3 regions of the Rhizobium sp. A22-96 genome follow, and region 2 is predicted to be linked to each of the others. Evidence: riboswitches for the same ligand, from Rfam matches in the RefSeq annotation. Region 2 holds a riboswitch; each other region holds the start of a gene.
What was found. Region 2 has a riboswitch for cobalamin ahead of metE (5-methyltetrahydropteroyltriglutamate--homocysteine S-methyltransferase). Riboswitches for the same ligand answer to the same signal wherever they lie in the genome.
Positions count from the first base shown of each region.

Region 1: it holds a riboswitch for cobalamin, as region 2 does, so the genes downstream of both, ACQZ6F_RS07670 (DUF1636 family protein) here and metE (5-methyltetrahydropteroyltriglutamate--homocysteine S-methyltransferase) in region 2, are expected to answer to the same signal.
Region 3: it holds a riboswitch for cobalamin, as region 2 does, so the genes downstream of both, ACQZ6F_RS13105 (aromatic ring-hydroxylating oxygenase subunit alpha) here and metE (5-methyltetrahydropteroyltriglutamate--homocysteine S-methyltransferase) in region 2, are expected to answer to the same signal.

Region 1 covers NZ_JBNWDQ010000002.1:245,884-255,676, forward strand. The annotation lists gene ACQZ6F_RS07655 (FecCD family ABC transporter permease) at 1-665, opposite strand, end outside; gene ACQZ6F_RS07660 (ABC transporter substrate-binding protein) at 728-1,687, opposite strand; gene ACQZ6F_RS07665 (ABC transporter ATP-binding protein) at 1,708-2,490, opposite strand; gene ACQZ6F_RS07670 (DUF1636 family protein) at 2,500-2,913, opposite strand; cobalamin riboswitch at 3,022-3,238, opposite strand; gene ACQZ6F_RS07675 (FAD/NAD(P)-binding protein) at 3,408-4,823, opposite strand; gene ACQZ6F_RS07680 (hypothetical protein) at 4,844-5,128, shown strand; gene ACQZ6F_RS07685 (SfnB family sulfur acquisition oxidoreductase) at 5,417-6,634, shown strand; gene ACQZ6F_RS07690 (RrF2 family transcriptional regulator) at 6,652-7,122, opposite strand; gene ACQZ6F_RS07695 (FAD/NAD(P)-binding protein) at 7,330-8,790, opposite strand.
Region 2 covers NZ_JBNWDQ010000001.1:1,402,081-1,411,873, forward strand. The annotation lists gene ACQZ6F_RS06280 (ABC transporter ATP-binding protein) at 1-623, shown strand, start outside; gene ACQZ6F_RS06285 (class I SAM-dependent methyltransferase) at 628-1,479, shown strand; cobalamin riboswitch at 1,576-1,791, shown strand; gene metE (5-methyltetrahydropteroyltriglutamate--homocysteine S-methyltransferase) at 1,891-4,251, shown strand; gene ACQZ6F_RS06295 (ABC transporter substrate-binding protein) at 4,326-5,357, opposite strand; gene ACQZ6F_RS06300 (ABC transporter permease) at 5,391-6,161, opposite strand; gene ACQZ6F_RS06305 (ABC transporter ATP-binding protein) at 6,158-6,976, opposite strand; gene ACQZ6F_RS06310 (methyltransferase family protein) at 7,144-7,842, opposite strand; gene ACQZ6F_RS06315 (helix-turn-helix domain-containing protein) at 8,016-8,612, opposite strand; gene ACQZ6F_RS06320 (MFS transporter) at 8,812-9,793, opposite strand, start outside.
Region 3 covers NZ_JBNWDQ010000003.1:80,475-90,267, reverse strand. The annotation lists gene ACQZ6F_RS13140 (class I SAM-dependent RNA methyltransferase) at 1-279, shown strand, start outside; gene ACQZ6F_RS13135 (crotonase/enoyl-CoA hydratase family protein) at 316-1,068, opposite strand; gene ACQZ6F_RS13130 (acyl-CoA dehydrogenase) at 1,078-2,856, opposite strand; gene ACQZ6F_RS13125 (CorA family divalent cation transporter) at 3,146-4,147, shown strand; gene ACQZ6F_RS13120 (BA14K family protein) at 4,210-4,671, opposite strand; gene ACQZ6F_RS13115 (glycoside hydrolase family 25 protein) at 4,918-5,922, shown strand; gene ACQZ6F_RS13110 (FAD-binding oxidoreductase) at 5,919-7,007, opposite strand; gene ACQZ6F_RS13105 (aromatic ring-hydroxylating oxygenase subunit alpha) at 7,010-8,254, opposite strand; cobalamin riboswitch at 8,353-8,556, opposite strand; gene ACQZ6F_RS13100 (ACT domain-containing protein) at 8,774-9,187, opposite strand; gene ACQZ6F_RS13095 (DUF6656 family protein) at 9,289-9,793, shown strand, end outside.

The DNA of each region.
Region 1 (9,793 bases), on a different contig from region 2:
TCCCTCGCCTTTGGAATAAGCAACACGAGGCAGAAGAACAATATGCCGGCCGGATAGACGAGGTGCTGCCATTGCGCCAACCCCAATCCGCCGAGCATCCAGAAGACCACAGTGTTAGTCGCCCGCGGATCGCCCAGGAAAATCAGCAGATTGCCGAGCGCGGTAAAGACGAAAGCGACAGCCACCCCTGAAAGGACCAACCTGTCTGCCGATTGGGATCGCGTCAGATGCGTGGTGAGGCCGACTGCCCCAGTCGCGAGCAGCGCGCCCGCGAAAGAAAACAACGGCACCGTCAACAGGCCGAGGATCAGCCCGGTATGCAGCAATGCCAGAATGGCACCGAATGCTGCCCCTGAGGAAACGCCGAGAAGATGCGGGTCCGCCAGCGGATTGCGCGTCAGGGCCTGAAGCACGGCGCCGGTGACGGCAAGCCCCGCCCCGACCAGCGCCGCCAGTATGACGCGCGGAAAGCGCACATCCCAGACGATACTCTCCTGGCCCTCCGACCATCCGACAATAAACATGCCTGCATGCAGTTTATTGCCGACGATCGACCACACGGTCGAAAATGGAATGGGCGCGGCCCCGAGCGAGACCCCGGCGGTGATCGACAGGACAAGGCCGATAGCGAGCAATGGAATGAGAATGGAGAGGCTGAGGCGCATATTCAAATCTGTAAAAAGAGATCCGCCCACTGATGGACTGGACGGACCTGCATTGGCGACAATCACATCGCGTTCGGATGAAACGCCTTTGCCAGGGTCGCAATGGCCTCGATATTGCGCGGCCCCGGCGTCGCCTCGACATAGGGCAACACGACGAAGCGGTCGTTCTTGACGGCATCGATATTCTTGAAAGCCGGATTACCCTTGAGGAACGCGATCTTCTGCGCCGCAGTCACCTGACCATAATCGACGATGACGATGGCCTCCGGGTTCTTCTCGATGACGGGCTCCCAGGAAACCTCCGTCCAGCTCTTCTCGACGTCCTCCATGACGTTGATCCCGCCTGCGGCTTCGATCAGCGCGGTCGGAATTCCGTAGCGACCCGAGGTGAACGGCTTTTCCTCGCCGGAGTCATAGACGAAAACGCGGGTCGGCTTGTCGACATGGCCGATCTTTGCCTGGATCTCGGCGAGCTGCTTGCGATAGCCCGCCACCAGTGCTTCCGCCCTATCCTCGACACGAAAGATCTTGCCGAGATTGAGCAGATCCACGAACATGTCGTCCATGGTCGGCTTGTTCTTCTGCATGACGAAGATGCAGGATTCCGTCAGCTCGTAGACCTTGATGCCGAAGGGCGCCAGCGTTTCCGGCGTGACCTCGCCACCGACCTTCATGCCGTAGTTCCAGCCGGCGAAATAGAAGTCCGCATTGGCGCCGAGCAGCACTTCCTTGCTCGGATATTTCGGCGACAATTCAGGGAGTTCCTTGACGCCGTCGCGCAGCTTCTCATCCAGGGTCTTCCAGCCGGAAATGCCGGTATAGCCGACCATGCGGTCCTGAAGCTTCAGGGCCAGCATCATTTCCGTCAGGTTGACGTCATTCGAAACCGCCCGCTCCGGGGCCTTGTCGAAGGTGACATCGCGATTGCAGCTGCGCACGGTGACCGGTTCGGCCATTGCTGCGCCCGCGACAAATGTGCCCACCAGCAAGGCGGCGGCGGATAGGGAAAAGCGAGAAAACATCAATGACTCCAATGATCGAACTATCTGAGGGAAAAGGAGAAGCGCCTGCTGTCGCCGCGATCAGCCTGATGCAGGCTGGCACCGACACGGAACGCGGAAGAAATATGTTCCACGGTGAGGACATCGTCAGGCTGGCCATGCCCCGTAAGCCGCCCGCAATCGAGCACTGCGACATGCGTGGCGAAATCAGCGGCCAGATTGATATCGTGAAGCGTGGTGATGATCGTCCGGCCAAGGCCTTTCAGCAGCTCGAGTATCTCCAGCTGGTGGCGGATATCGAGATGGTTGGTCGGCTCGTCGAGAATGATCAGGTCCGGCTCCTGTGCGAGAGCGCGGGCGATCAGCGCCCGCTGCTTTTCACCGCCGGAAAGCGAAACGAACTGTCTTAGCGCCAACGGCTCGAGCTCCAGCCGCGCCAGCGCATCCGTTGTCACTTCATGATCTCGCTCGCTCCAGCGCGCCATGCCCTTGCGGTGCGGAATGCGGCCCATCAGCACCACGTCCCGCACGCTGAAGGGAAAATCGCTCGGCGTCTCCTGCGGCACGACGGCGATGCGCTGTGCCGCCTGTCGCGGACCGAGGGACCAGAGATCGATGCCATCAAGGCGAACCGTGCCGCGATGCGGTTTGAGACCACGATAAAGGCAACGCAGCAGCGTCGACTTGCCTGCACCGTTTGGCCCGATGATGGCCAATCGACCGCCGGCTTCGACGGACAAAGTGATACCGCTGATGATGGGCATGCCTTTTTGGACACCCCAGGTGACGCCCTCAGCGTCGAGTCTTGCGCTTCCTTCCGGCATGGTCACCTCCTACTGCAGCGATACCGACTGACGCTCGGCCGAGACGATGGCGGCGGGAATGCGCGCCAAAGTCTTGCCCCCAAGCGTCCTCGGACGTTCGCTCTCACGCGTCAGCCCGTCGGGCCGGTCGCGATAGAGCTGCGCGAAGGAGACGAGCGCACCGATATCCGCACCGTCCTCGATGTCACCGAAGAGGTACGTTGCTTTCGCCGTTGCCTGAAAGGACACTGTGCAGGGCCGTTCACAGCCAGCCATGCAGATGCTGCCCTCGAGACTGAAATCATCGGAAAGAGCGGCGCCCGCCTGGGCCATGGCCGCCTGCAGATGTTTTAAAAGATCGAGACCCGGCCGGCACGGCTTGCCGACATGACGGCAGCTGGTGCACACGGTGATCCGGTGCGTCGTTTCTCTTGTATTGTCCATGGAGTGCCTCCCGGAGATCTCGCCGGAGGCAAAGTCAATATAGGGCCAGCGGACGCAAAAACGTCCTCGCCCAACCACTGAATTTCCATCGGAACACCCCGTCCGTTGCGGTTGATATCGTCGATGGCAGGTCTCCTGGCTCGCGGGTCATAGCTCGTTCGCGCCTTCCCGGCTTGACGCCAGTGGCATGCTGCGAACGCGCTCTCCGCTTACAGTTGCGGGGGCAGCCACGGTTTTGGCCCCTGATGGGTAATCCGCACCGTGTTCCCTTTTCAGCCACCAGCCGGATTGCTCCGGCGGCAGCACCATCTGCGGCATTCATCTCATAGAAAGCGGAAGCGGGCAACGGCGATGTCATATGTATCTTCGTTTGTCCTGGGCGACAGTAATAGCATTCTTGTTACGTTATTACATAACTTATCGCAAGTCGCTTTCTTCCGAAACGTCATCTCTTTTGGAAATGACGAGACCTCATCTGAACATTCAAGAAACAGCTACACCGCCTTGCATTGCGGATGAAAACGCTCCGCCATGCTTTCGGCGGCCGCATAGGCCTGCGTCACGATCTCCGGCACTAGGTCGATATCCGGAAGACTGCCGAGCCCGAGCGGACCGATGGCAAAAAGCCCTTCCGTCGTGCGGCCGTCCACCTCAAGCGCACCCGTCGCCTCGACGGCAAGACCGAGCCCGAGTTCGTCCGGCACGGCAAGACCGGCCTCGATCAGGTTCCGCAATAGCGGAACGCTCAGATCGGCTGACTGGCAGCGACAGTCGATCACGTCATCGGCATAGAGCTGCTCGGTGTCCTGTCGTCCTGCCGGCCTCAGCACCAAGCCGGTCGGCGTGCGGCGGATCAGGTGGCCACGCCTGAGCAAGGTGTTGCCTTCGGCCAGCTCCTGTTGCAGGCGAACATGCAGCGCCTCGGGCAGCCTATTGCGATGGCTGTCGTAGAGCGCGCGAAGATGGCGATTGAACTGCCGCTTCTGGCCTGCGGGCAGCGAGCGCCAGAGCGAGCGCGCATGCTTGCGCAGACCGTTCATGATCGATTGCCAGCTCTGACCGTTAGCCTCCGCACCATCGCAAGCCTTGCGAATGAAACGGACGATCTCGCTCAGCTGATTGGGCATCTCGTCGGCGGGAAAGACCGGATCGGCATTGTTGCGCGTATGGCTCTGCGGCAGGAAACCGCGTCGCGAAACGATGGAGATCTGGCCGGTATAGCCATTGTCGCGCATCTGCAGAAGCCGGTCGACGACGCGCAGGCCGCTGCCGAGCAGGATCGTGTGCGGCCGCGACACCAGGCGGCGCGCCCGCACTGTCGTCGGAATGTTCGCCAGGTCGCTGGCCGGTGATTGCTGGTCGATCATGCCGTAGCCGGTAGCGAGTACGACCATGTCGAACGGCGCATTCGCGGCCCCGTCGCTGTCCACCACGAAACGATTGCCGCGAATACGGCGAACCCCGAAGACCATCTCGCTGCTGACCTGCACCGTGACATCCCGTCGCGATGAGAAGGCCTCAGAAAAGCGCTGATAGACATAATCGCTGAAAATGCTCTTCGGAACGAAGATCTGCAGAAAGCCCGGTATTGCGGCCGGAACCGCGCTGCGGAAGGGCGCATTGGCACTGAGCCATTGATTGAAGTCGTCGGGATCGCCGGCTGAGACGGAAAGATCGCGCACGCGGCTGTTCAGGATTTCGCTACTATGGCCGGACGCCAGCGCCTGACCGCCGCTAACGCTGGAATTAGGATCGAACAGCTGCAGATGAAAGGGAAAGCGCACCGTCTTCATCAGCGCGATCGCCATCATCATTCCGGAGAAACCACGCCCGACAACGGCAATGCGGGGCATCGCATAGCCCCTGCCTGCCGCATCCGCCTTCGCGGAAAATAATCCCTGAACCGTCATATCAACTCCTGGAGCGAGAGGTGGTCGATCATGCCTTTCTTGGGCTTTTTCACTGCACTGCCTGCGAAACCCTGAACTCCGATGTTCAGCACCTGACAGCCACCAAGCTGCGGTTCATGAAACGCACGGAAGCCACAGCGGTTCTCAAAATTCGGCGCATCCTCTTCAATCGGGTTTCTATTCCGCTGCTGAAGGATGCTAACGCGGGTCCAACTCTGGTCCGAAACCAGATGCCCGCAATCGGCTGCCCACATGACGCCTGTAAAAAAGGGCAACAGGATTATTGCTATAGTCTACTTATTTAGTCGTATATGAAAGCGCGAAAACGCGCCGCTAGCAAGTGCTTTCTTTTCAGCCGGACGATAGCAGCCGCTCAGATGGCCACGCCATGATGCCAAACACCCAGTGGCTATGGATCTCTTGCCGACCACTGCGCAATATCCCGCCGAGTGCTCACAATTTGTTCGTTCAATGCCTATCATGGCCAACGGCGCGGTGCGCGTAAGCGCAGAAAATCCGTTGTACACGACACCCATGGAAATTAAGATGGCACCGATTTGCCTTGCCAGAAGCATCGGCCGATGGAGTGACGAATGGGGACTGTTTCGCAGTTGCACGAATGCGTCAGGCCGCCCGCGCATCGCATTCAAAGCGAAGAGGAAGCGCTCGATATCGCGCGGTCCCTGGCCGCAAACTTCGCCCAGCAGGCGAGCGATCGCGACGTCAACCGCGTTCTGCCCTATGACGAAATCGAGGCTCTATCCCAATCCGGCCTGCTCGGAATATCCGTGCCCTCGGAACATGGCGGCATCGACATTTCCAATTCGGTGCTGACTGAAGTCGTCGCCATTCTCGCCGAGGCCGACCCTTCTATCGCGCAGATTCCGCAAACGCATTTCCATGTGCTGGAAGCGGTGCGCGTCGGCGGCAGCGAGGAGCAGAAGGCTTCGCTCTTCGCGAGAGCCATCATTGGCGACCGTTTTGGCGGCGTATTCCCGGAAAACGATGCGGGCGCAACGGGTCAGGACGATCTGCATCTCACATCGGACGGCCCGGGCTATCGCCTCAGTGGCCGGAGCCTGCGTTCCGCCAGCGTGTTGTTTTCCGACTGGATTGCCGTTTTCGTAACCGAAGAAAGTGGCGAGGTCACCGTTGCCATCATTCCGCGGAACACCGAGGGCACCCAGATCATCGATGACTGGGATGGCTTTGGCCAACGCACCTCCGGAAACGGTACGACCATCCTTCACAACGTCTATCTTGGTGCCGATTCCGTTCTGTCACAGCGCGAGAAGCCCGGGCATCCCACAGTCACCGAGTCGGTGAGCCAGCTCACCCATGCAGGCATCAATCTCGGCATAGCCCGATCCGCGCTTGCGGCGACCATCGACTTTGTCCGCACGCATCCGCATGCATGGGCCGACGGCGAGAGCAAGCGCGCCGCGGACGATCCCCTCATCATCACCAGGATAGGAGAAATCGCCGTCCGTATCGAAGTGGCGACAGCGATCGTGGAGCGCGCCGGCAGCAAGATCGATGCCGCCCAGATCAATCTCACCGAGGATCATGTGATCGACGCCGTGCTTTGCGTCGCGGCGGCCCAGACGATGACGGCGGAGATCGCCATGGAAACGGCCAACACGCTGTTTGATCTGGCCGGCACATCGGCGGCCCGCATCGGCCTCAATCTCGACCGCCATTGGCGCAACGCCCGAATTCACACGCTGCACGACCCAGCGCGTCGGAAATACAGCGTCGTCGGCAATTATCATCTCAACGGCATAAAGCCATCGAAGAGTTCATCGCCCTGAACGATCGTCGGGGTAGGTCAGCCGATGTTTGAGGCGCGGTAGTCTTCCCGCTCTTCGATCTCGATCCCGGAGCCGCCACCGGCAACGAACTGTTCCAGCGTCATGTTGTCGAGAATCTCGGCAATGGCATCGCGGACCTCCGTCATGGAGCGCCGCACCTGACAGCGCTCCGGATCCGAACAGTCGTCGCAGGCTTCATAGGCCGTGCGGCTGGCGCAGCGGATCGGCGCCAATGGGCCGTCCAGCGTGCGAATGACATGACCGATGCGGATGTCCGACGAGGGGCGGGACAGGGAATAGCCACCGCCTGGCCCCTTCTTGGAGCGAAGCACGCCGGCATTGCGCAACTCGAGCAGGATGGTATCGAGGAATTTCTTCGGAATGTTATTGCGCTGGGCAATATCATTGATGAACGCGGTTTCGCCCGGCGCGAGGCGAGCCAGATCCACCAGCGCCTTCAATCCGTATTTTCCTTTTTTCGTAAGCATCGCTATCCGCTTTACTGCAAAGTCAATTGTTGGAAACCCGGCCTGGGTTCAAGTGAGACTCACCCAGCCGATCTTGTCATCATGGATTGCCGAAGTAACCCTGCCATCTCCGACGAACAAGACAATAACTCACAAATTGTATAGTTTATATGAGTAAATTTAGGCAAATGTATCGCCCAAGCAACGATTTTGCGGCTTTTCTTGGATTTAGGCGGCGCTACTGTCCAAATATGCCTTGTGTGGCTTATCCGCGTGTTCGTCAATTGCGCCCGCCAGCTGTTCGGCAACGAGAACTGCATGCTCGATCACCTCTGGCAGCCCCATCAGCTCGCCGAAGGTTCCGCGCGCCAGGGGTCCCGAGATGAACAAGGACGGCACGATCTCGCCATCCGCATCGAGCGCCCGCGATTGCATATCGCAGGCGAGCCCCAAGCCGGCTTGATCCATGGCAAGACAACCGTCTCCCGCCAACTCGCCGATCCAACCCTGCGATTGCAGAATTCCGCGATGACCGGGGCCGGTGGTGACGACAACGGCATCGAATTGCCTCTCGATAGTCCGGTCGGAGCGACTGAGGCGAAGCCTGCAATCGATGATGCCTTCAGCCGCCTTAACGGAAGCCACCGAGGCGGCCAGTACCTCCAGCCGGCCGGTACCGATCGCCCGCTCGCTGACTGCCTCCACCTGCGGTGCCACGCGAAAACGATGTACATCCCAGAAAGGCCGCAAGTGCCTGACGACGCGGCGTCGCTCTTCGATCGGCAAGGCATTCCACAAATGCCGCCCCTGCCCGCGCACGTGATCGATAACACCATGCCAGCTGCGCCCCTCGCCTTCCGCTTCCCGGATGGCAGCACGCACGCATCTTAGAAGCGAGACTGCCGTTCGCGAAGGATGACTGGCGAAATCGCCGAACAGCTCCTGCTTTACAGGCGCATGGCCGCGCGAACGCAAGCCCCTGCGGGATATGGCTGTGATGGGGCCTTTGTGGCCCCGCAATTCAAGAGAGGCGATGACATCGGCCGACGTCAATCCGTTGCCGACCACCAGCACGCGATCATCGGCGCGGATGGCCGCAAGCACATCCCGCTTAGTTGGGTCCGCGACGAAACGCGGATGATCGGCAAGCGCATCCTGCAGCAAGCGCGGTGGCAGGGGCGATGGATGGCTGGTGGCAATGACGAGAATATCCGCGTCCACCTCCTGCCCTGCATCGCCGGTAACCACCCAGCGATGACCCCACCGGCGGATGCGCTCGACACCCTGCTGGACATGGACCAGGCGCCCATCCTCGACGAAAGGGCGTATCATGCTATTGATATAATTGCCGAAAAGAGCGCGGCGCGGAAAGAGCCCGCCATTGGCTGCGACCGCCACTTCGTCACCTGCCAATGCGTCCCGCTCCAAGAGCCAGCGTTGAAAATGCTCAAGGTCGTCAGGCAGAAGACTCATCTTGGCCGCCGGCACGTTGATGCGATGGGCGGGATCTTGCGTGTCGTAGGCAAGCCCGGTCCCCAGACGCTCCCGCGGCTCGAATATGAACAACTGGCCAGGCTGTAAAGACCGGTGCTGCAGCAGATGGAAGGCGACTGCCGCGCCGGATACTCCACCGCCGACGATGGCGATAACAGGCAGTTCCCGGGCCTCATGGTCAGAGCCAATAGTCAATCGCCAACTCCTTCCAAATTGATCGGCATTATGAGCTTATCGCCCGCCGAACAACAGCAATTTCCATAGCCGCAAGAAATATACTCTATAAATTTTATTGACAATAAGATCCAGGGGCGAACAAGCGCTTGCCTTGCAACCAGACCTCACCGGGCGGCGGCGATAAGGCTTTGCAAACAAGTATTTAATTGTGCCCCGCACAACATTGTTTTTGCACCGCAGGATGTAAAAAACTTGGCATACAACGAACAAAAGAACATACTAATAATTGTTCTGATCCGTTTTCTCTCGGGAGGAGAAACATCATGGAACTGCTTCGTCTACTCACCGCCTTCGATTATACGCTGATGCTGCTTTTGGTGGTTATCTTTGTATTCAGTCTGATGGAAGGTGGGCACAAAAAGCATTGAACTTGTGCCGCTGAAGGCCAGGCCTGCCGGGGATTAACGGCCTCATAAATAGCTGCGTTCAATTGGTTGGCGAGATAGACAAGCCGGCTGTTGGCACACAGAACATAGAGTGGCGACATCACGGTAAGCAGTTGATCGCTAAATCGTCCGCTGGCGGCTGGTCCAGCTTCCCCGCATTTCTTCAACCCATCATAGCGCGAACCGTATCCAGGCTTGCGGCATATTGTGGAGGTGCGAGCTCATGATGAGCACCGGTCGCACACCGCCACTCCCCCCGGCCGCCGAAACCCGTGTCACGCCGCGTGTCACGCGACAATTAGCTTGCTCTACTCTACATGGCTCCCAGCCACTCTGAAGGCATGTCTTTTTGGGAGCGAATTGATGAGAACTTCGGTCTTGACTGTTTTGACAGCATGCAGCGGCGCGATTGCGCTCACCCTTATCGTCGTAGGGTTCTTTCACTGACATCGGCACGGATAGACAACGCTGCTCCGTTCCAAATTATTTCTCGTTGAATAACGCGTGCCGACCTGAGGCACGCCTCGCCGTTCATGGCCGTTCATGCATGAGACGACGTGAGGTCGATCATCCCC
Region 2 (9,793 bases):
TCTGCCGGCTCCGGAAGGTGAAGAGCGGCGTCATCCGCCTCGGTGGCGATGATATTGCCTCCATTTCTCGTGGCGATATCGCCCGCCGTGTCGCGCTGGTGGAGCAGCAGGCGACCACGGACATGCAGGTGACCGTCATCGATGTCGTTCGTCTTGGGCGTACACCGCATCGCGGCCCGCTTTCCTCCTGGAGCGCCGGCGACGATATTGCGGTCTTCGATGCGCTTGCCCGCGTCGGCATGAGGGATCGAGCCGGGCAGTTGTGGCAGACCCTGTCCGGCGGCGAGCGGCAGCGTGTTCATATTGCCAGGGCGCTGGCACAGACCCCGAGCGAATTGCTGCTCGATGAGCCGACGAACCATCTCGATATCCAGCATCAGCTCGACATTCTGGGCCTGGTTTCCAAGCTCGACGTGACCTCCATCGTCGCGTTGCACGATCTCAATCTGGCGGCGATGTTCTGCGACAGTCTCGCCGTGCTGCAGAAGGGTGAGGTGGTGGCTGCCGGACCGCCGGAGGAAGTCTTGACGCAGGAGCTGATCGAGCGGGTCTTCGGCGTACGCGCCCATGTCCAGAAGTCCGCCGTCCACGGCCGCTGCAACATTCAATATATGGCGGGCTGATCTGATGGACGGTGCCAATTTCCACCTCAAGGAAGAAATCAGGGACTATTGGTCGAAACGGTCGGAGACCTTCGATCTTGCTTTCGGCCACAGGATAGCACCCGGCCCCGAGGCAGACGCCTGGCAGAAGCCGATCCGCGCAGCGCTTGGCTCCCAGCCAAAGCGTGTTCTGGAGCTTGCCTGCGGCACCGGTGAGGTGACGCGGCTGATCCATGATCTCGGTCACGAGGTGACGGCGCTGGATTTTTCCGAAGCGATGCTGGCCGTCGCGCGCAAGAAGCATGCAGGCAAGCCGCGTCTTCGATTTCTGCTGGCCGATGCCGAACAGACTATGGAGCCGGATGCGGCCTACGATGCGATCGTCTGCCGGCATCTCGTCTGGACGCTGACGCAGCCGGAAGAGACCTTCAGGGAATGGCTTCGGCTACTCAAGCCCGGCGGGCGCCTCGTGATCTTCGACGGCGACTGGGCCAAGCCGAAGCCGAGCGGCCAGATTGCCAGGCTGCTGATTTCGCTGATTGACCGCTTCGTCGGCGCTGATCAAAATTATGATGGGGCGCTAAGCAGCCGCCACTCTCGCATCATGGAGGCCTTGCCTTTTGGCAGCGGCCTGCGTTCGGAAGAGTTGACCCCGCTATTGTCGGCAGCGGGCTTTGCGGCCATTCAGCTCCAGTCGCACGGGCCTATTGCCAGGGCGCAGCGGAAGAATGCCAATCTGCGGAACAAGCTTCGAACCCTCGTTTATCGGCGGTTTATTCTGACCTGCATGCGGCCATGGACCCCCACCCATTTTCCGCAAAGAAATTTAGTGGATGCGGTCAGGCCGGCCCTTGAACCAACCTCGCAGCCACGATGAACTGGATTAGCTGCCGGCTGGATTTGAGAAGTCAGTCAGGACAAATAAACATATAAAGATTTGTTTATATCTATTGACAATTTTCTGCGCTTGGTGCGAAATCACCAGCGTTATGGTTCTCTGGGGCACTCCATTCGCTCCAGAGCTAAGAGGGAATCCGGTGCGCTGAGAGATCGGCTATTCCGGGGCTGCCCCCGCAACTGTGAGCGGCGAGCCAATGTCCATTCATGTCACTGAGGCGATGAGCCTTGGGAAGACGGACAAAGGTGACGACCCGCAAGCCAGGAGACCTGCCACAACAAAATAACGTCCACGGGCGGGGTGTCCCGGTGGTTGCTGTGGCTGGCCGATATTGGCCTTGTCCGCACGCGTCCGCTTGACCCATGCCCCCACAACCAATGGGGTATGACTATGCCAACCAAAACTGTCCCAGTCGCTTCTCTTGGCTTTCCGCGTATCGGTCGCCATCGCGAACTGAAATTCGCGCTCGAAGCCTACTGGTCCGGAAAGATTCCCGAGAGCGAACTCATCGAAACCGCCAGGAAGCTCCGGGCTGAAAACTGGTCGCTTCAGCGCGACAGCGGGATCACCCGTATCCCTTCCAACGATTTCTCATTCTACGATCATGTCCTCGACACCGCCGTCATGGTCGGTGCCATTCCTTCCGTATACGGCTGGAAGGGCGGCGACGTTTCATTGTCGACCTACTTCGCCATGGCGCGCGGCAGCCAAGGCGATGGCCATGCCGATTGCGGCCATACGCATCATGGCCATGGTGTGCAGGCGCTTGAAATGACCAAGTGGTTCGACACCAACTATCACTACATGGTGCCCGAGGTTTCAGAAGATCAGGCTTTTGCGCTCACCACGCAAAAGCCCGTCGATCACTTCCTCGAGGCAAAGGCGCTCGGCATTCACACCCGCCCGGTCATTCTCGGACCGGTCACCTTCCTGAAACTCGCCAAGGCTCGCTCGGCAACCTTCAAGCCGCTGGGCCTGCTGCCGAAACTGCTTCCGGTCTACGAGGAATTGCTGCGCCGGCTGAGCGCTGCCGGTGCCGACTGGGTGCAGATCGATGAGCCGATCGCCGTTCTCGATCTGACCGAGGGCGAGCGCCATGCCTTCTCGGTCGCCTACAAGGCGTTGACCGAGGCGGCGCCGGATCAGAAGATCATGCTGACAACCTATTTCGGCGGTCTTGCCGACAATCTGGCTGCTATCACCGAGCTGCCGGTTGCCGGTGTCCATGTCGATCTGACGCGTGCGCCAGGTCAGCTCGATGATGTCGTGAAGGCCGTTCGCAAGGATCAGGTTCTGTCGCTCGGCATCATCGATGGCCGCAACATCTGGAGGGCGGATCTGGCTGCGATCATCAACCGCCTTCAGCCTGTTGCCACGGCGCGTAGTATCGACGGCGTCGAAGTGGCAGCATCTTGCTCGCTGCTGCATGTTCCGATCGATCTGGAGCTTGAGACGGCGCTCGATAGCGACCTGAAGAGCTGGCTGGCATTTGCCACGCAAAAGCTCGGTGAGCTTGCGACGCTCGGCCGTGGTCTTGCCGAAGGAAAGGCTGCCGTTTCAGTGGAAGTCGCCGTCGCATCCAGGGCTATCGCTGCACGGGCCTCATCACCGAAGGTAATCGACCCGTTGGTACGCGGCCGCCTTGCCGGGGTCGATGCCGCCATGAAGCAGCGCAAGAGCGCGTTTGTGCAGCGTCGGTCGGTGCAAGCGGAAACGATCAAGCTGCCGCTCTTCCCGACGACGACGATCGGCTCCTTCCCGCAGACGCCGGAGGTTCGGAAGGCTCGTTCTGCCCATGCAAAGGGCACGCTCAGCTATGTCGACTACGAGGCCTTCCTGCGCAAGGAGACCGAAGCCACAATCCGTTGGCAGGAAGAAATCGGCCTCGACGTGCTGGTCCATGGCGAATTCGAACGCAACGACATGGTGCAGTATTTCGGCGAGCAATTGTCGGGCTTTGCCTTCACCCAGCATGCATGGGTGCAGAGCTATGGTTCACGCTATGTGCGTCCGCCGATCATCTTCGGTGACGTCTCCCGGCCGGACCCGATGACCGTTCGCTGGTGGGAATATTCCCAATCGCTGACGCAGAAGCCGGTGAAGGGCATGTTGACCGGACCGGTCACCATCCTCAATTGGTCCTTCGTTCGGGACGACATCGCCCGCAGCGAAACGTGCCGACAGATTGCGCTTGCGATCCGTGACGAGGTCGTCGATCTGGAAAAGGCCGGTGCCAGGATGATCCAGATCGACGAGGCAGCCCTTCGCGAGGGTCTTCCGCTCAGACACAAGGACAAGCAGGCCTATCTCGATTGGGCAGTCGAGAGCTTCCGCTTGTGCTCAAGCGGTGTTGCGGATGGGACGCAGGTCCATACGCATATGTGCTACTCGGAGTTCAACGACATCATCATCGCCATTGCCGCGATGGATGCCGACGTCATCTCCATCGAGACGTCTCGCTCGAAGATGGAACTTCTCGATGCGTTCAGGAACTTCAAATATCCGAACGAGATCGGCCCCGGCGTCTACGACATCCACTCGCCGCGCATTCCAGACGTCAGCGAGATGACCGATCTTTTGTCGCTGGCGCGCAGGCGTCTTCAGGATGGCCAGCTATGGGTCAATCCGGATTGCGGATTGAAGACCCGCAAATGGGAAGAGGTGAAGCCGGCACTCGTCAACATGGTTCAAGCCGCCCGCAGCCTGCGGCAGGAACATGCCAGGGCTGAGGAACGAGCCCTCATCGCCTAAGGCATTCCGCCAGAGATTGAGAGCCGGCTCGCTTGAGTCGGCTCTCAACTTATCTGCATTCGATGCCGTTTCGATCAGGTCTTTGCGGCCTTGGCAAAGGTCGGATCGAATGTCTTCTCGAAAGGCACATCGATATTGGCGAGTTCCGGATCGAGCGTCTTCAGGACGCCCATCATCGAATCATAGCCTTCCTTCGTGACCATGCCGTCAGGCGAATACATTTCCTTCGAATTCTTGAAGGCTTGCATATAGAGGTCGCGATTGCCGAGCAGATATTCCTCTGGCACGACGCCGGCGACATCCTCGGGGCTCGCCGTCCCGAGCCATTTCAGCGCCTTCATGAAGGCATTGACCGTCCGTTGCGTCGTTATCGGATTGGCCACGGCAAACTCGCGCTTGATATAAACGGTGGCGGCTGGATTGGGACCTCCGAAGAGCGCGCGCGTGCCGGCTTCGGTGCGGGTATCAAGCAGCACGGTGATATCGCCGTCATACTGCAATTGCGCGATGACCGGATCGAGATGGGAGAGCCCGTCGATCTGCCCGCTCTTGACCGCCGCGACCGCTCCGGCGCCGCCCCCGACGCCGATCAGCGACGCGTCGTCGACTTTCAGCCCGTTCTTCAGCATGGCATATTGGAACATCAGCGCCGTCGATGAGCCGGGTGCGGTCACGCCGATCTTGCGGCCCTTCATATCGGCCATGGACTTGATCTCGCCGGCAAGCTCCTTGCGCACGGCGATGACGATCCCGGGGAAACGGCCGAGATTGCAGATCGCGACGATGTCCTGTCCCTTGTTCTGCATGCGGATCGTGTGTTCATAGGCGCCGGCCACCACATCGAGCGAACCGCCGATCAGGCCTTCCAGCGACTTCGAGCCGCCGGCGAAATCATTGATGGTGACGTTCAGGCCCTCTTCCTTGAAGAAGCCCTTTCGCTCGGCGATCGTCAGCGGCAGATAGTAGAGCAGCGGCTTGCCGCCGACGCCGATCAGAAGATCGGGCTTCTCCGGTTTGGCATCCTGTGCCGCCGCCGGCAGAATGCCGCCGAGCGAAGCCCCGATGCCGAGGCTTGCCGTTGCGATCAGAAATGTCCTGCGTTCCATGTCGTCCTCCTCCATTTCCTCATACTATGTGTTCTACTGGCCGCGCCAGGCGAGTAGCCGGCGTTCGGCCACGGTCACCAGCCAATCGACGATTAGGACGAAGGCCGTCAGCACGACCATGCCGGCAAAGACGCCCGTCACGTCGAAAACGCCTTCCGCCTGCTGGATCAGGTAGCCGAGGCCGGCAGCCGAGCCCAGATATTCGCCGACAACAGCACCGACGACGGCAAAACCGACCGAGGTATGCAGGCTTGAAAATACCCAGGACAATGCCGAGGGCAGGTAGACATGGCGCAGCAACTGGCGCTCGTTCATGCCAAGCATCCGCGCATTGGACAAGACAGGCTGGCTGACTTCCTTGACGCCCTGGTAGACGTTGAAAAAGACGATGAAGAAGACCAGCGTGATGCCGAGCGCCACCTTGGACCAGATGCCGAGGCCGAACCAAAGGGCGAAAATGGGTGCCAGCACGACGCGGGGCAGGGCATTCGCAGCCTTCACGTATGGGTCAAAGACGGCCGCAACCAAAGGCTTGCGCGCGAACCAGAAGCCGAAAACGATGCCACCGAAGGAGCCAAGGAGGAAGGCGAGGAGGGATTCTGACAGCGTGATCCAGAGATGGTACCAGATCGATCCGCTTGCGAACCATTGCACGACGCGCAGCGCCACCTTCAGGGGATCAGCGAAGAAGAAGGATATCGTCTTCGGATTGCCGAAAAGCGTCGTGGTGGTGGCCAGATGCCAGATCAGCAGGATGACGACGGCCACAAGGATCTGCAGCGACAGGAGGCGCGTGCGGTTCATGCAGTTTCCCCGCTGGTCTGGCGATAGGCCGTCATGACTTCGTCGCGCAATGCCTGCCAGATATCCCGGTGCAGCTGAATGAACACGGGATCGTGCCGGATCTCGGCGATATCGCGTGGACGTTCCAGCGTGACCTTGAAGTCGCCGATGATGCGGGATTTCGGACCGGCGGACATGATGACGACCCTGTCGGCAAGAGCGATCGCCTCGTCCAAGTCATGGGTGACGAACATGACGGCCTTGCGATCCTCCGACCAGAGCTTCAAGAGAAGATCGCCCATGATGAGACGGGTCTGAGCATCGAGCGGACCGAACGGCTCGTCCATCAAGAGGAGCTTCGGATCGCGGATCAGCACCTGCGCGAGACCGACGCGCTTGCGCTGGCCGCCTGACAGCATGCGCGGAAAGCGATCGGCGAAAGCGGCAAGGCCGACGCGCCTCAACCACTCAAGGGCATTCTTCTTTGCCTCGGTCGGAGCGACACCAGCGATCTCGAGCCCGATCGCAACATTCTGCAGCACCGTCTTCCACGGCATCAGCGAATCCTGCTGGAAGAGATAGCCCGCCTGCCGATTGATCGCCTTCAGCGGCTGGCCGAATATTTCAACCGTGCCGGATGCCGGTGTCAAAAGCCCGGCCGCGGCATTGAGAAGGGTGGATTTGCCGCAACCCGTCGGACCGACGATGGCCACGAATTCGTGCGCGCCGACATCCAGATCGGTTGCGGAAACGGCATCAAACCGGGTCTTGCTGGCCATTTCAAACGAAATCGCCACCTTCTTCAGGCTGACCGCCCGCACAGCCTCCATCATCATGCCCTGCTGTTCCTCCCGGACGCCCCAACTTGTTGGAACGTCAGGCATTGTGCTTTCCCGCCAAAAGATCAAAGCGAGCCGCGGCAGTCAATATGCGATTAGCATGCTATCGGTTATGTCACAGGGGAGGCAGCGCGGAAGGTGGTAGCCAAGATTTGCTCTGCCCCTCACCAGAGCCCTGGCACCAACCGGAACCGCACGCGTCCGGCGTAGTCGGCATAGCCATCGAGTTCGGCGCGCAGCAAGGCATCCTCCCAGCTTGTCCGCAAGACCAGAAGCCCGCTCGCCCAAGCAGCCGGTATAAGCGCCCACCACGAAGCCAATGCCAAGGCCAGGCCTGCAAACACCAGGATCGCGCTGACATAGCCGGGATGGCGCACATATGCGTAGGGGCCGGTGCTGATGACATGCTGGCCGCGCTCGCGCTGCAGGCGCACGCCGGGTTCGAAGAAGCGATTGACCGCCTGCGCCCAGGCACCGAGCGCGATGCCGGCAGCAAGCAGGGCATAGCCAAGGATGACGACGGAAAGCGGCACGACCGACCACAACATTCTGCCGGCATCAAGCGTCCCGAGCGGAATTTCCGCGACCATGCCCAAGCAGACCAGGGAGACGAGGATTACGTCCCAGCGCTTGGTGCCGGCCTGAAAGCGATTGCGTGCCCTGAAGATCGCCGGGTTCAACCGCTTCAGGACCGAGATCGACACACCGTAGATGACGGCCAGGAAGGCGATGAAGATCCATCCGGGCAGCCAGTAGAGGCGTCCGACCGGTACGAAGACAAGCGCAAGCAACATCAGCGGCAGACCGATCGCATAGGCCATCGCCGCGGCACGGGATATTGGTTTGGGTTCGGTGACGGCCATGTGCTCTGCTCCTCCCCGGATAGACTGTGCTCGCCAAGGTCATCGGATAGTATGACATTAGGGCAGCTTCGACCATGCGAAAGGGCGCGTGTCCGCTTCTGTGGCACGCATGCCAATGTCACGCCTTCGCTATCCTTGGGCGCATGGCAGTCGCGGGAGCTTCGATAAATCCGCTACGGCTTGGCTTGCCCCGCGCAACCATAAAGGATTGCTTGGCTCATTTCCCGGTAGCGCACGGCAATTTCCTCTGGCAATGGCGCAAAGAAGCTCTGGTTGGTTCCGCGAGCACCGTCGCAGAGCAGCTGCACCAGGGTTCTAACCGAGATCGTGGGCCGGAGCGCCAGGAGACCTGTCGCTATGGTCTGTTCGAGCAATGCGGCGAAATCGGCCTGGAAAAGTGCTGCAGCTTCAATCATCACCGGACGGCAGAGGCGAAACGCGTAGTCGTTGACTTCAAGCGCGAAGGGCGACCGCGCCAGTTTTCTTCTCGTATCGCCATATCGGACATCCAGAACAGCCGTGACGATATCAAGCACATTCGAGCCGGCCAGGAAGAGCCGTGCGCCCTCCCGCATACTGTCTTGCCGTGTGCGTGCGTTGTTCTGGTAGACCATCGCCTGGAAGGCTTCTTCCTTGCTGCTGAAGTGATGGTAGAGGCCTCGGCGCGTGATATTGCAACATTTTGCCAGTTTGCTCATCGTCATGGCTTCATAGCCATGATCGAGAAAACTCTGCGTAATGTTGGAAACCAGGACTTCGTAGGCCGACATTCAATGCGCTTTCAAAAATTCTCTTGGGGCGTTCTATAAGAGCGGTGTGACCGTCTCACAAGAATAGGGAGCATTGGATATGCGACCAGCCGCGCCGATCAGGATTGTTGATCTTCTGACAAAAGTTCTCGTTGGTGAGAGCAGGAAGCATAACAATCTCAATCCTTAAAAGGTGGCATTGTCTCTGGAACGCCTGCCCCTACGCCGCGGGCGATGCGCTGTTGTCCGGCTCCGCCCTGTAGTTGACGCTCGCCACCAGTGCCAAAGTCGAGGAGATGACAAGAGCGACGGTCGAAACGATGCTGAGTGCGATACCGATCTTGTTTGGATCGCCGATAATGTTCTCACCGATAAACCCGACCAGTGTCGGGCCAAGGCCCATGCCGATGAGCGTGACGATCATGATGCCGACCGCGCTGGATACGCCGCGCATGCGCGCCGGCGTGATGTCCTGAAGCGCGGGAGGACCGTTTGCGACGATGATGGTGGTAAAAAATGACGCGATAGCTATCAGGACGAGCGCGGCGTTCAGGGTCGATGCAAAGGGGAGCGCTGCCGTGAACAATGACGCAGCAAGCGCTCCGCCAAGCATGAGCATGGGGCGAGCGGCGGTAATGCCACGCCTCACCAGGATATCGCCCAATACTGCGCCGAAGATCAGCCCTGAAACGCTGCAAGCGATAAAAATCGGCCCCAAACTAAAGCCAATGGCGATGGGCGGCATTTGAAAGGTGCGGATCAACACGCTGGGAACCCAAGCGCTATAGCTGTAGGATTGGATCGCCGCGAATGCCAGGCAGAGATAAAGGCTGGCGAGTTCTACCCGATTGTCGGTAAAATAAAACCGCACCTCCGCTGCCCCCGGTACCGCGCCCGGATTCGTTGCTGAACGCCTCTCGGGCTCTCTGAGGCTTGCCACCCAGACGGCGATGGCGATACCCGGCAGCCCGATCACGACGAATACGATCTGCCATATATGCTGCGTGCCGGGCAGAAGGAACCCATTGCCGGCCTGTAGCAACTGATGAAGAACCGTTGCTCCCAGGACCAGCGATAGGCCGGCTCCCATGAACGCGCCTGAGCTGTAAATGCCTATTGCGAATCCACGTCGCCGGTTTGGAAACAAATCGCTGATGAGGGAATAGGCGGCAGGCGTAAGGGCCGCTTCTCCCAGTGCGACA
Region 3 (9,793 bases), on a different contig from region 2:
GAGCGCCGCGATCTCTTCCGCCGGCCGCTGATGAAACAGGAACTGAAAGTCTACGACGCCGTCGTCTTCGACCCTCCGCGCGCCGGAGCAGAGTTTCAGAGCAAGGAACTTGCCCTCTCGCAAGTCAAGAAGATCGTCGCGGTCTCCTGCAATCCCCTGACGCTCGCCCGCGATCTCGCGCTGCTCATCGAAGGCGGCTACCGCATCACCAGGGTGACACCGATCGACCAGTTCCTCTGGACCTCGCATGTCGAGGTGGTCGTGGCGCTGGAGAAGTAAGGAATTGCGCGAGGCAGAGTCCTCGCGCAGGTATCCTCACCGCTTCATGAACGCCTCGAAGGCCGCGCGGGCTTCCGCACTTTTCAGCCGTGCGGCGAAATGCTCGGCCTCTTCCGTGATGCGGCCAAGGATGGCGTCCGGCGGGCCGCGCATGAGGTCGCGGGCGATCCGCAGAGCCTCTGGCGGCTTGGCGGCGAGCCTGGCGGCAAGTGCCAGGGTCTCGGCTTCCACAGCCTCTGGTGCGGTCACCTTCCAGATCAGGCCGGCGTCCTTCGCGTCATTAGCGGAAAAACCTTCGCCGAGGGCGAGCAGGGCGAAGGCGCGTTGATGACCCATCAGGCGCGGCGCAATCAGGCTTGAGGCGGCTTCGGGCACGAGGGCGAGATCGACGAAGGGCGTCTTGAACAGGCTGCGGTCGGACGCAACCGTCAGATCGCAATGCAGATGGATCGTCGTGCCGATGCCGATCGCAAGTCCGTCGACGCCGGAAACGACCGGTTTCCTGGCGCTCGCCAGCGCGACGAGAAAGTCGATCACTTCGCGGCCCATGCTGCCGCCCATGGCGAAGGCCAGGAAATCGGCCATGTCGTTGCCCGCGGAGAAGCAGCCGTCCGTGCCAAGGAAGACGCTGACGCGGATATCCGGCGTCTCGTCTGCCGCCTTCAGCGCATCGGTCATCGCCTGATACATGGCGCGGGTGATCGCGTTCTTCTTTTCCGGTCGATTGAACCGGATGATCTGGACATGCGGCGCGGTCTCGGACCGTTCGATCAGAATGTGGTCGGTCATGGATTTTCCTCAGGCAAGGGCAACGCGGCCGGCTTCAAGACTAGATGCACCGGAAGTCACGCGATCAGAGAGAGCAGCGGTTTCGGCCAGCAGGTTTTCGGCAGCAAAGCGGCAGAGCGCGATGCGCTTACCTCCCTCGCCATCCCCTGCATTGGCAAGGCCTCCCTTGGCCAGATACGAGCTGGTCAGCACCAGGCCGAAGAGCCGCTGGTAAGGGGTGGCGCCAGCCAGCGCTTCTGCGACAGCACCTTCCGCCTGTTTCGTCAGGAGCCATTCACTTGTCTTTTCCAGGTCGGCAATGGCCGCCCGCAACCGCGGCGCTGTCTCTCCGAAGCCATCGAGATTGGATTTGGCGACGGCGTCAGCGATCTCGCGCAGCTCAGCGATGAAGCCGCGCACATGGTCCCCATTGGCGATGGTCAGCTTGCGCGTCACGAGGTCGATCGCCTGGATGCCGTTCGTGCCTTCGTAGATCGGTGCGATGCGGGCATCGCGCAGCAGCCGCGCCGCACCCGTCTCCTCTATGAAACCCATGCCGCCATGGACCTGAATGCCCAGCGAAGCGACATCGACGCCGGCGTCGGTGGAGAAGGATTTGGCAATCGGCGTCAGTAGTGCCGCGCGCTCCTGCCAATATTTAGCCTTCTGCGCATCGCGATGCGACATGTCGATCGCCTCGGCGCAAGCGTAGCAGATGGCGCGAGATCCCTGCGTCAGCGCCTTCATGGTGAGAAGCGTGCGCGCGACATCGGGATGCTCGATGATCGGGCTCATGCCTGCTGCAGTCGTTCCCGGCGCGCGGCCCTGCGTGCGCTCCCGCGCATAGGCGATGGCCTTCTGGGTCGCGGCTTCCGCGATCGCCACGCCCTGAATGCCGACAGCGAGGCGGGCATTGTTCATCATGGTGAACATGCAGGCGAGGCCCTTGTTCTCCTCGCCGACCAGCCAGGCGATGGCACCTTTTTCAGTGCCATGTTTGCCGTCGCCGCAGATCATCGTGCAGGTCGGCGAGCCGTGAATGCCGAGCTTGTGCTCCAAAGAATGGGCGAAATAATCGTTACGGGCGCCAAGCGAGCCATCATCGTTCACCAGGAATTTCGGCACGAGGAACAGCGAGATGCCCCGCGTGCCGGCCGGCGCGTCCGGAAGACGGGCCAGCACCAGATGGATGATGTTTTCCGCCGCCTCGTGATCGCCCCAGGTGATGAAGATTTTCTGGCCAAAGAGGCGATAGGTGCCATCGTCCCGACGCTCCGCACGCGTGCGCAAGGCTCCGACGTCGGAACCGGCATGCGGCTCGGTCAGGTTCATTGTGCCAGACCATTCGCCGGAGATGAGCTTTGCCAGATATTTCTTCTTGAGGTCATTGCTGCCGTGGGCGTTCAGCGCCTCGACCGCGCCCATCGTCAGCGTCGGGGCGAGACCAAAGGCCATCGAAGCGGAATTCCACATTTCCAGCGTCGCGATATTGAGCATATGCGGCAGGCCCTGCCCGCCGAATTCCTCCGGTGCGGTCAGCCCGTTCCAGCCGCCGGCGATCCAGTCGCGATAGAGCTTTTCCCATCCGTCGGGAAGAACCACCTTGCCGTCGACCAGCTTCGCGCCCTGCCGGTCGCCATTTTCGGCAAGTGGCTCCATCTCATCGCCGGCAAAACGCCCGGCCTCCGATAGAATAGCATCGAGGACATCGGCGCTGAGATCGCCGAGAATGCCCTCCTCCATCGCCCGATCCATGCCGGCGACGTATTTCAGCGTGAATGCGATTTCCTCGACAGGCGCTTTGTACATGGTGATTTCCTCCGCGTCGGTGCCGCCGATTACCCGCCTCACCCGGATCATCGGCCCTATGTGGATAGAGCTAGTTTATTTTTACGTAAACGTCAATTTTCACTGAGACATTCCGCAGGGCGATTTCCACTCAATCGTGAACCGGAACGGCAGTTCGCGTCACGCGCGCCACACGTCGTCAATAACGGCGCCGGCATGTGCGATTATTCCACCGTCATGCAGCCTTGCATAAACAATCGTCATGAACGAAGACTAAGGCAACTGTTCTGACAAAGCGAATGATGCGGCCATGAACACGATAACGTCAGCCACCACCATACCCGGCTTTGTCTGGGCCTATCGTCTTCGTCCAGGCGCGGACAAGGCGGAGCGGCTCCCCGACGATGCGGATCGAGCCACGCTCTTTGACGGAGACGGCTTCCTCTGGCTGCATCTCAATCTCGTCGACGCCCGCGTTCCGGCCTTCCTGGAGGACGCGCCGGGGCTGAACGAAGCGGCGCGCATAGCGCTGACGACGCACGAGACCCACGCGACGATCACAGTCGACGACCAGATGCTTTTCGGCACCCTTGTCGATTTCCAGCGCGATTTCGCCCACAACACCCATGATATCGGCTGGCTGCATTTTGCGGTGACTGACCGCGTGCTCATCACCAGCCGGCTGCAGCCGCTTCGCAGCGTGGACCGGGGACGCGTGCTGATCGAAAAGAATGCCGCACGGTTTTCATGCCCTGTGGATATTTTCGAAGCGCTGGTTGTCGAGTTCCAGCGCACCCTGATCTCCGTCGTCATCGAGATCAGCGAAGAGCTGAACGGCATCGAGGATTTCATCCACGGCAATAGCTCGCGTGACGAGCGCACGCAGCTTCCGCCCATTCGACGGACGATCGTGCGGCTGCACCGCCATCTGCGAACCGTCCTCTCCCTGATGCGGCATGCGGCCGCCTCAGACGACGAGGAAATGCCGCTTGGTTTCGAGGACATTGCGGGACGTCTGACGGGACGCCTCGAAGCAGTCGAACACGATGTCTACGCGCTGCAGGAGCGCGCCAGGCTGCTGCATGAAGAAATCGACTCGAAGCTTGCCTCCGAGATCAATCGCCATCTCTACATCCTCTCGATCATGACGGCGTTCCTGCTGCCGCCGACGCTGGTGACCGGCTTCTTCGGCATGAATACATCGAGCCTGCCCCTTTCGGGCGGCTCAAGCGGTACGGGATACGCGATCGGCTTTATTATCGCATCCATGCTGCTGGCATGGTGGCTGCTCAAGCGGGTCAACATTCTCTGACGCCGGCACAAAAAAGCCGCCCGGATAACGGGCGGCTGTGTCGATGATTTTTGGCGTGTCGCTCAATAATAGGGCGAGTAGCACTGACGGCGCGGGCCCTGGTTGGGCTGGAACGTGTTGTCGTAAGCCCGATAGGAGCGATAACGATCCGAGCACCATTCGACGTGGCGCGGATTGATGCCGCCGGACGGAGGCGGGGCCGCATAGTAGCGAGGCTGGCTGGCAATCGCCCCGCCGATGAGCGCGCCGGCACCGAAGGCGGCCAGCGGGAACCAGTAGCCATCATGGTAACGATAGCCATGGCGATAACCCGAATAGCCGCGATAGCCGCCATACCAGCCGCGGCGATAATAGCCGCCGTGATAGCCCCGCCATTGAACCTGCTCGACATTGCCAAGCGTGGATTTCTCCACAGGTGCGATCGGCGCAGCAGGCATCTGAATGGCAAAGGACGGCGTGAAGCTCGTCAGGGTGACAGCGGCCGAAATAGCGATGGTCGCAATTCTCGCACGGAAACCAAGCATTCTTATCTCCATTCGCTGGTTTGTCTTGTGCTCAAGCGTATAGCGTTTGATGTCGGGCATGCTTCTTTCGCAGGATTAAGCGCCCTGCTTCGCAGCATGTCCGAATAGACAACAAGAAACGCGGCAACACCTTATTCTGTTCCTTAAATCCCTACCAATTTAAGGAGTTATGCGAGGGCTCCACGATGAATGTATAGTGAACCGATCCTTAACCCAAGATTAACCAGCAATCCTTACTATTATTTCATGAAAGGGTCCCGGCACAGCCACAGCCTGATTTGCAGCTTCCTGACCGTACTGGCCCTGTTGGGGCCGGCCACGAAGCCTTCGGCCGGCGAAAACCAGCCTTGGACGGACCCCCAAAATGCCCTCATCGTCGATGCCTATGAACTGAATACCATCGACTGGACTGCGTTCCTGCAGGACAAGCGGATCGCCGCCTTCATCTCCAAGGCCTCCGACGGCCTGCCCGAGAGCTTCAGTTGTACCGGCGACCATGCCGGTGACACCTTCGCCCACTGCAAGACCATGTGGCGCAAATATGCCGTCACGCGCGAACTCTATCAGACCCGCCGGATGCTGGCGAAGACGAATGGCCTGTTATGGGGCGCCTATCATCTGGGGCGACCGGGCAATCCGATCGATCAGGCCAATCATTTTCTCGATTATGCCGATCCACAGCCGGACGAGCTGATGGTGCTCGACATTGACGGCATGGATCCCACGCGTTTCATGTCGCTTGATGATGCGCAGGTCTTTGTCGCACACATCAAGGTCAGGACCGGACGTTATCCGATCCTCTACGTCAATCACAACACCGCGCGCTATATCGCCGATCACCGCGATATCTATCCGCTGCTGTCGCGGCTGCCGCTCTGGTACGCGCGCTACAAGCCGGATCTGAAGGGCACCTTCCCGCTCGGCAACTGGGATAATTACGCCATCTGGCAGTTTGCCTCATCGGACAATTGTTCCGACAAGAGCTGCCCCTACCGCGTTCCGGGCACGCTGACGGACATCGACGTCAATGTTGTGCCGATGACCAGCGTGCAACTCGCCAAGATCTGGCCGCAGGGCGATTTGCTGCCCGCCAAACCACTGCCTGCCCCCGACCTGACGATCGCCCAGGGACCGCTGTGCAACGGGCCGCTACAGACGCTTGTCTCGCTGATGGTCGATCCGGTCGTCACGGCTGCTACCCGCCGACCCGAGCCGGTGGAGATCAATGAACTGAATTACCAGGATTATTAGGCTTCGACCTGAACATCCGTCTTCGGGCGCGAGCAGCAGGCCAGGATATAGCCTTCCTCGATCTCGTCATCGAGGATGCCGCCATTGTGGCTCATCTCGACCTCGCCCGAAAGCTTCATGACACGACAGGTGCCGCAGAGGCCCGATTCGCAGGCAGCGCCGATCCGCACGCCGGCGCCGCGCGCGGCCTGAAGCACGGTTTGCCCGGCCGCACAAACCACGTCCTTGCCGGCCATGGTGAAGCGGATCGTGGTCGCAGCGTCCGTCGAGGCATCGTCGGTAACTTCAGCAAGCGGCGTCGCCGCATTTGCCGGCTGGAAGCTTTCCTGATGGTAGCGCTTCATGTCGAAGCCGTGCGCTTCCAACATGGAACGGACGGCATCCATGAAGACTTCCGGGCCGCAGCAGAAGATCGTGCGATCCATGAAATCAGGCGCCAGCAGGCCGATCTTGGCCTTGTCGATGCGGCCCTTCAGCCCCGACCAGAGATCGGTGCGGCCACAGCCCTCGACGATCAGGCCGAGATTGAGGTTCGGCATGAAGCGGGCGAGATATTCCAGCTCCGAGCGGAAGATGATGTCGGTCGGGCTGCGCGAGCAATTGACGAAAGTGATGTCGGACAATGGCGCGGTGTCGGCCATGTAACGGGTCATGGCCATCATCGGCGTCACGCCGGAACCGGCGGAGACGAAGAGGTATTTATCGCCGGGATGGCGGACGTGCGTGAAATCGCCGAGAGGACCGAAAGCCTTGATGCGCATGCCCGGCTTGAGGTTCTCGAACATCCAGCGCGTGCCGATGCTGTCCTTCTGCGCCTTGACCGTCACCGCGACCGAGAAGGGCCGCGATGGCGTCGAGGACAGCGTATAGGTGCGCATGACCGGCTCCGGCGCCGTCGGCAGCTCCAGCGTCACGAACTGGCCCGGCAGATAGCGGAACCAGTTGTCCTTGTCGGACCGGAATGTGAAGGTCATCACATCGGGCGCTTCGGGCGTGACGGAGAGGCATTCGAGCAGATGCTGCCTGTCGCTCCAGGGCTGCATCTGATCGAGGTGTCGATGGCTAAGGGAGACGGTCATGTTCATACTCAGGCAACCGCCGACAGCTTGGCCTGATCGCCCTGCAGCCGGTTGATCATGAAATTCGAATACCATTCGACGAACTGCATGACGCCGCCCTCGTGGAGTTCCGAATAAGGACCGGGCTCATAGGCCGGCGAGTGAATGCCGAAAGCATTCTCCTCGACGATGCGGCGATCCTGGTCGTTGGTCTCGGTCCAGACGTGGGTCAGTTCCTCGAGATCGTAGTCGACGCCTTCGACGGCATCCTTGTGCACCAGCCATTTGGTGGTGACGGCGGTCTCCTCGGCATTGAGCGGAAGGACGCGGAAGGAAATCGCGTGGTCGCCAAGCAGGTGGTTCCATGTCGTCGGATAATGGAACAGCAGCATGGTGCCGATGCCGTTGATCGTCACATCGGGCGAGAGCGGCCGCTTGACGGCGTTCTGGCCGGACATGGTGTAGCTTTCGGCCCCTTCGATGAGCGGCATGCGGGCGGCGCGGAACTGGCCATCAGGCGAGATCTTGAATTCGCTCGGCAGGCCGGCGGCTTCGCAGCGCTCCCAATGAGCGGTGATCACCGGATCGCTCATCGCCCCCTGCACGCCGCTGACCGTCGGTGCTTCCGAAAACGTGCGGCAGAGTTCAGGATGGTTGGCGGCGCAGTGGTAGCACTCGCGATTGTTTTCCCAAACGAGCTTCCAGTTGCCCTTTTCGATAATGGTGCTCTGGAAGGCAACCTTGGCCTCACTCATGCGATGCGGCGCCATATAGGGCTCGATCGTGGCGCGGACGGGCGCGAAGTCCGGAGCGTTCTTTGCCAGACAGATGAAGATGTAGCCGCCGACGCTTTCGCAATGGACCGGCTTCAGCGAATACTGGGTCTTGTCGAAGTCCTCGGCCATCTGACGGGCGAACAGCAGCGAGCCGTCCAGCTCGTAGGTCCACTGGTGATAGGGGCAGACGAGCTTTGCCGACGAGCCGCGCTCTGTCGTGCAGACGCGTGAGCCGCGATGGCGACAGCTGTTGTGGAAGGCGCGGATGACCTGATCGCGACCACGGACGATGACGACAGGATAATCGCCGATCTGGACGGTGAAATAATTGCCCGCGCGCGGCACTTCGCAGTCATGGCCGATGAACAGCCAGTCGCGATAGTAGATCATTTCCATATCGAGCTTGAAGTAATCCTGATCGATATAGAAAGGCTGCTCGAGGCTGAAGCCCTCGCGGCGGTTCTTCAATTGCCGCAAAACATTGCTGCTGATATCCATTTGCCTATCCTTGCGCGTTACCGGGAAACGGACGAAGGACATGCAAGGCCGTTTGGGAGCGGCCTGAAGCAATGTCCCGACCGCCCGCCGCGGTCAGTAAACCGAATTTCCCCAAGGCTGGTTTCCGGGCTCTGGAGCGGCCCTGTTTCCAGAACCCCATGGCACCTTCCCAGGTCGGCCGACCCAGTGGCTTTATTCGCCATGCCTCACTCCACCACCGTTGCGGGGGCAGCGCCGGATTTTGACCGGCTTCCCAATTCTCCGTCTCCCTAGCAGACGGCACCTTGAGATTGATAACATCATAACTCTCGGCCCCGTCAGCCGCTGCGCTACAATGCGACATCGGCTTCGAAATTGGCGACAGATGAAACGGAACAGCAAGACGGTCGTAGGGATGGGCAATATAGGAAGGCAATTCAATCTCTTATCGATTATCGGCAGACATGGAGATCGTCGCTATTTTGCCTCCTCTTGATGACGCTTTATCCTGATTGCGACAATGCGGTTGATCTCCGATAATCAAGGGGTCGCTTGCGACGCCGAAAGTGCCTGCAGCGCCGCCATTGCACGGTCAGCATCAGCAGCCGGAACGAAGATATGATCGTGGTAATAGGCCGCGACGACATTGGCGCTGATGCCCGCATTTCCCAAGGCTGTAGCGAACGCCGCGGTGAGGCCGATAGCCTCCAGCGAGGAATGGACATCGAGCGTGATCATGCGCATTGCGGGCGCAATCGGAAACCCGGCCTGCCGCGCGGCCTCCAGCGGCAGGATCAGGGTCACGCCCTCCCCTTCCCGGAAAAAACCGATCGGCTCCAGATGAATATGATCGGCCAATGTCGACGATGGAACGGTGCAATAGACGAACTCGCCCTCGACGAGATTCGGTTTCATGCCGGAAAGCAGCAGCTTAAGATCGGTAATTCCGGGCATGTGTTTTGGCCTCCCTGGGGATTTGCAACCGGCGTCGTTAAGCCCGGCTCAAGCAAGACTAGTTATCATGCAGTCTCCAGACCTCTATAGCGAGACCCGGCATGGCCAAACTCAGATATTTCGACGCTGGGAAGCCCGCCGACCCCGAACCGATACCGGCGGTATCGACAACGGGGCATAGCGAATTCCTGCGCACCGGTCGTATCAACCGCGACAGGCCGCATTGGCTTGCCGAAGAGCGGCGATACATGACCCACCAGGAAGTCGCCGAGCAGACCGCGCAGAAGCTGCGGAATGCCGGGGAAATGACCCATGACCGGCTCAACGGCTTTCATAAGTCGATTCGTTTTCCGAAGCTCATCTTTCATCACACGCTGAAGGACACGCCGCATCTCGGCTATTGCCACGTAACAGCGGCGCGCACGCAATTCGCTCGATATGAAGAGGTGAACTGGGCCTTCTACATCGCGAACTTCTTTGCCCGCATCGGCCAGGAAGAGAATTTCTTCGAGGATATCAGCCTGAAATATTCGCGGATGTATTTCGCCGTCGCCATCCATCCGGGCAAGGAGGCGGAAGACAAGAAGCTGACGATCAATCGCGACA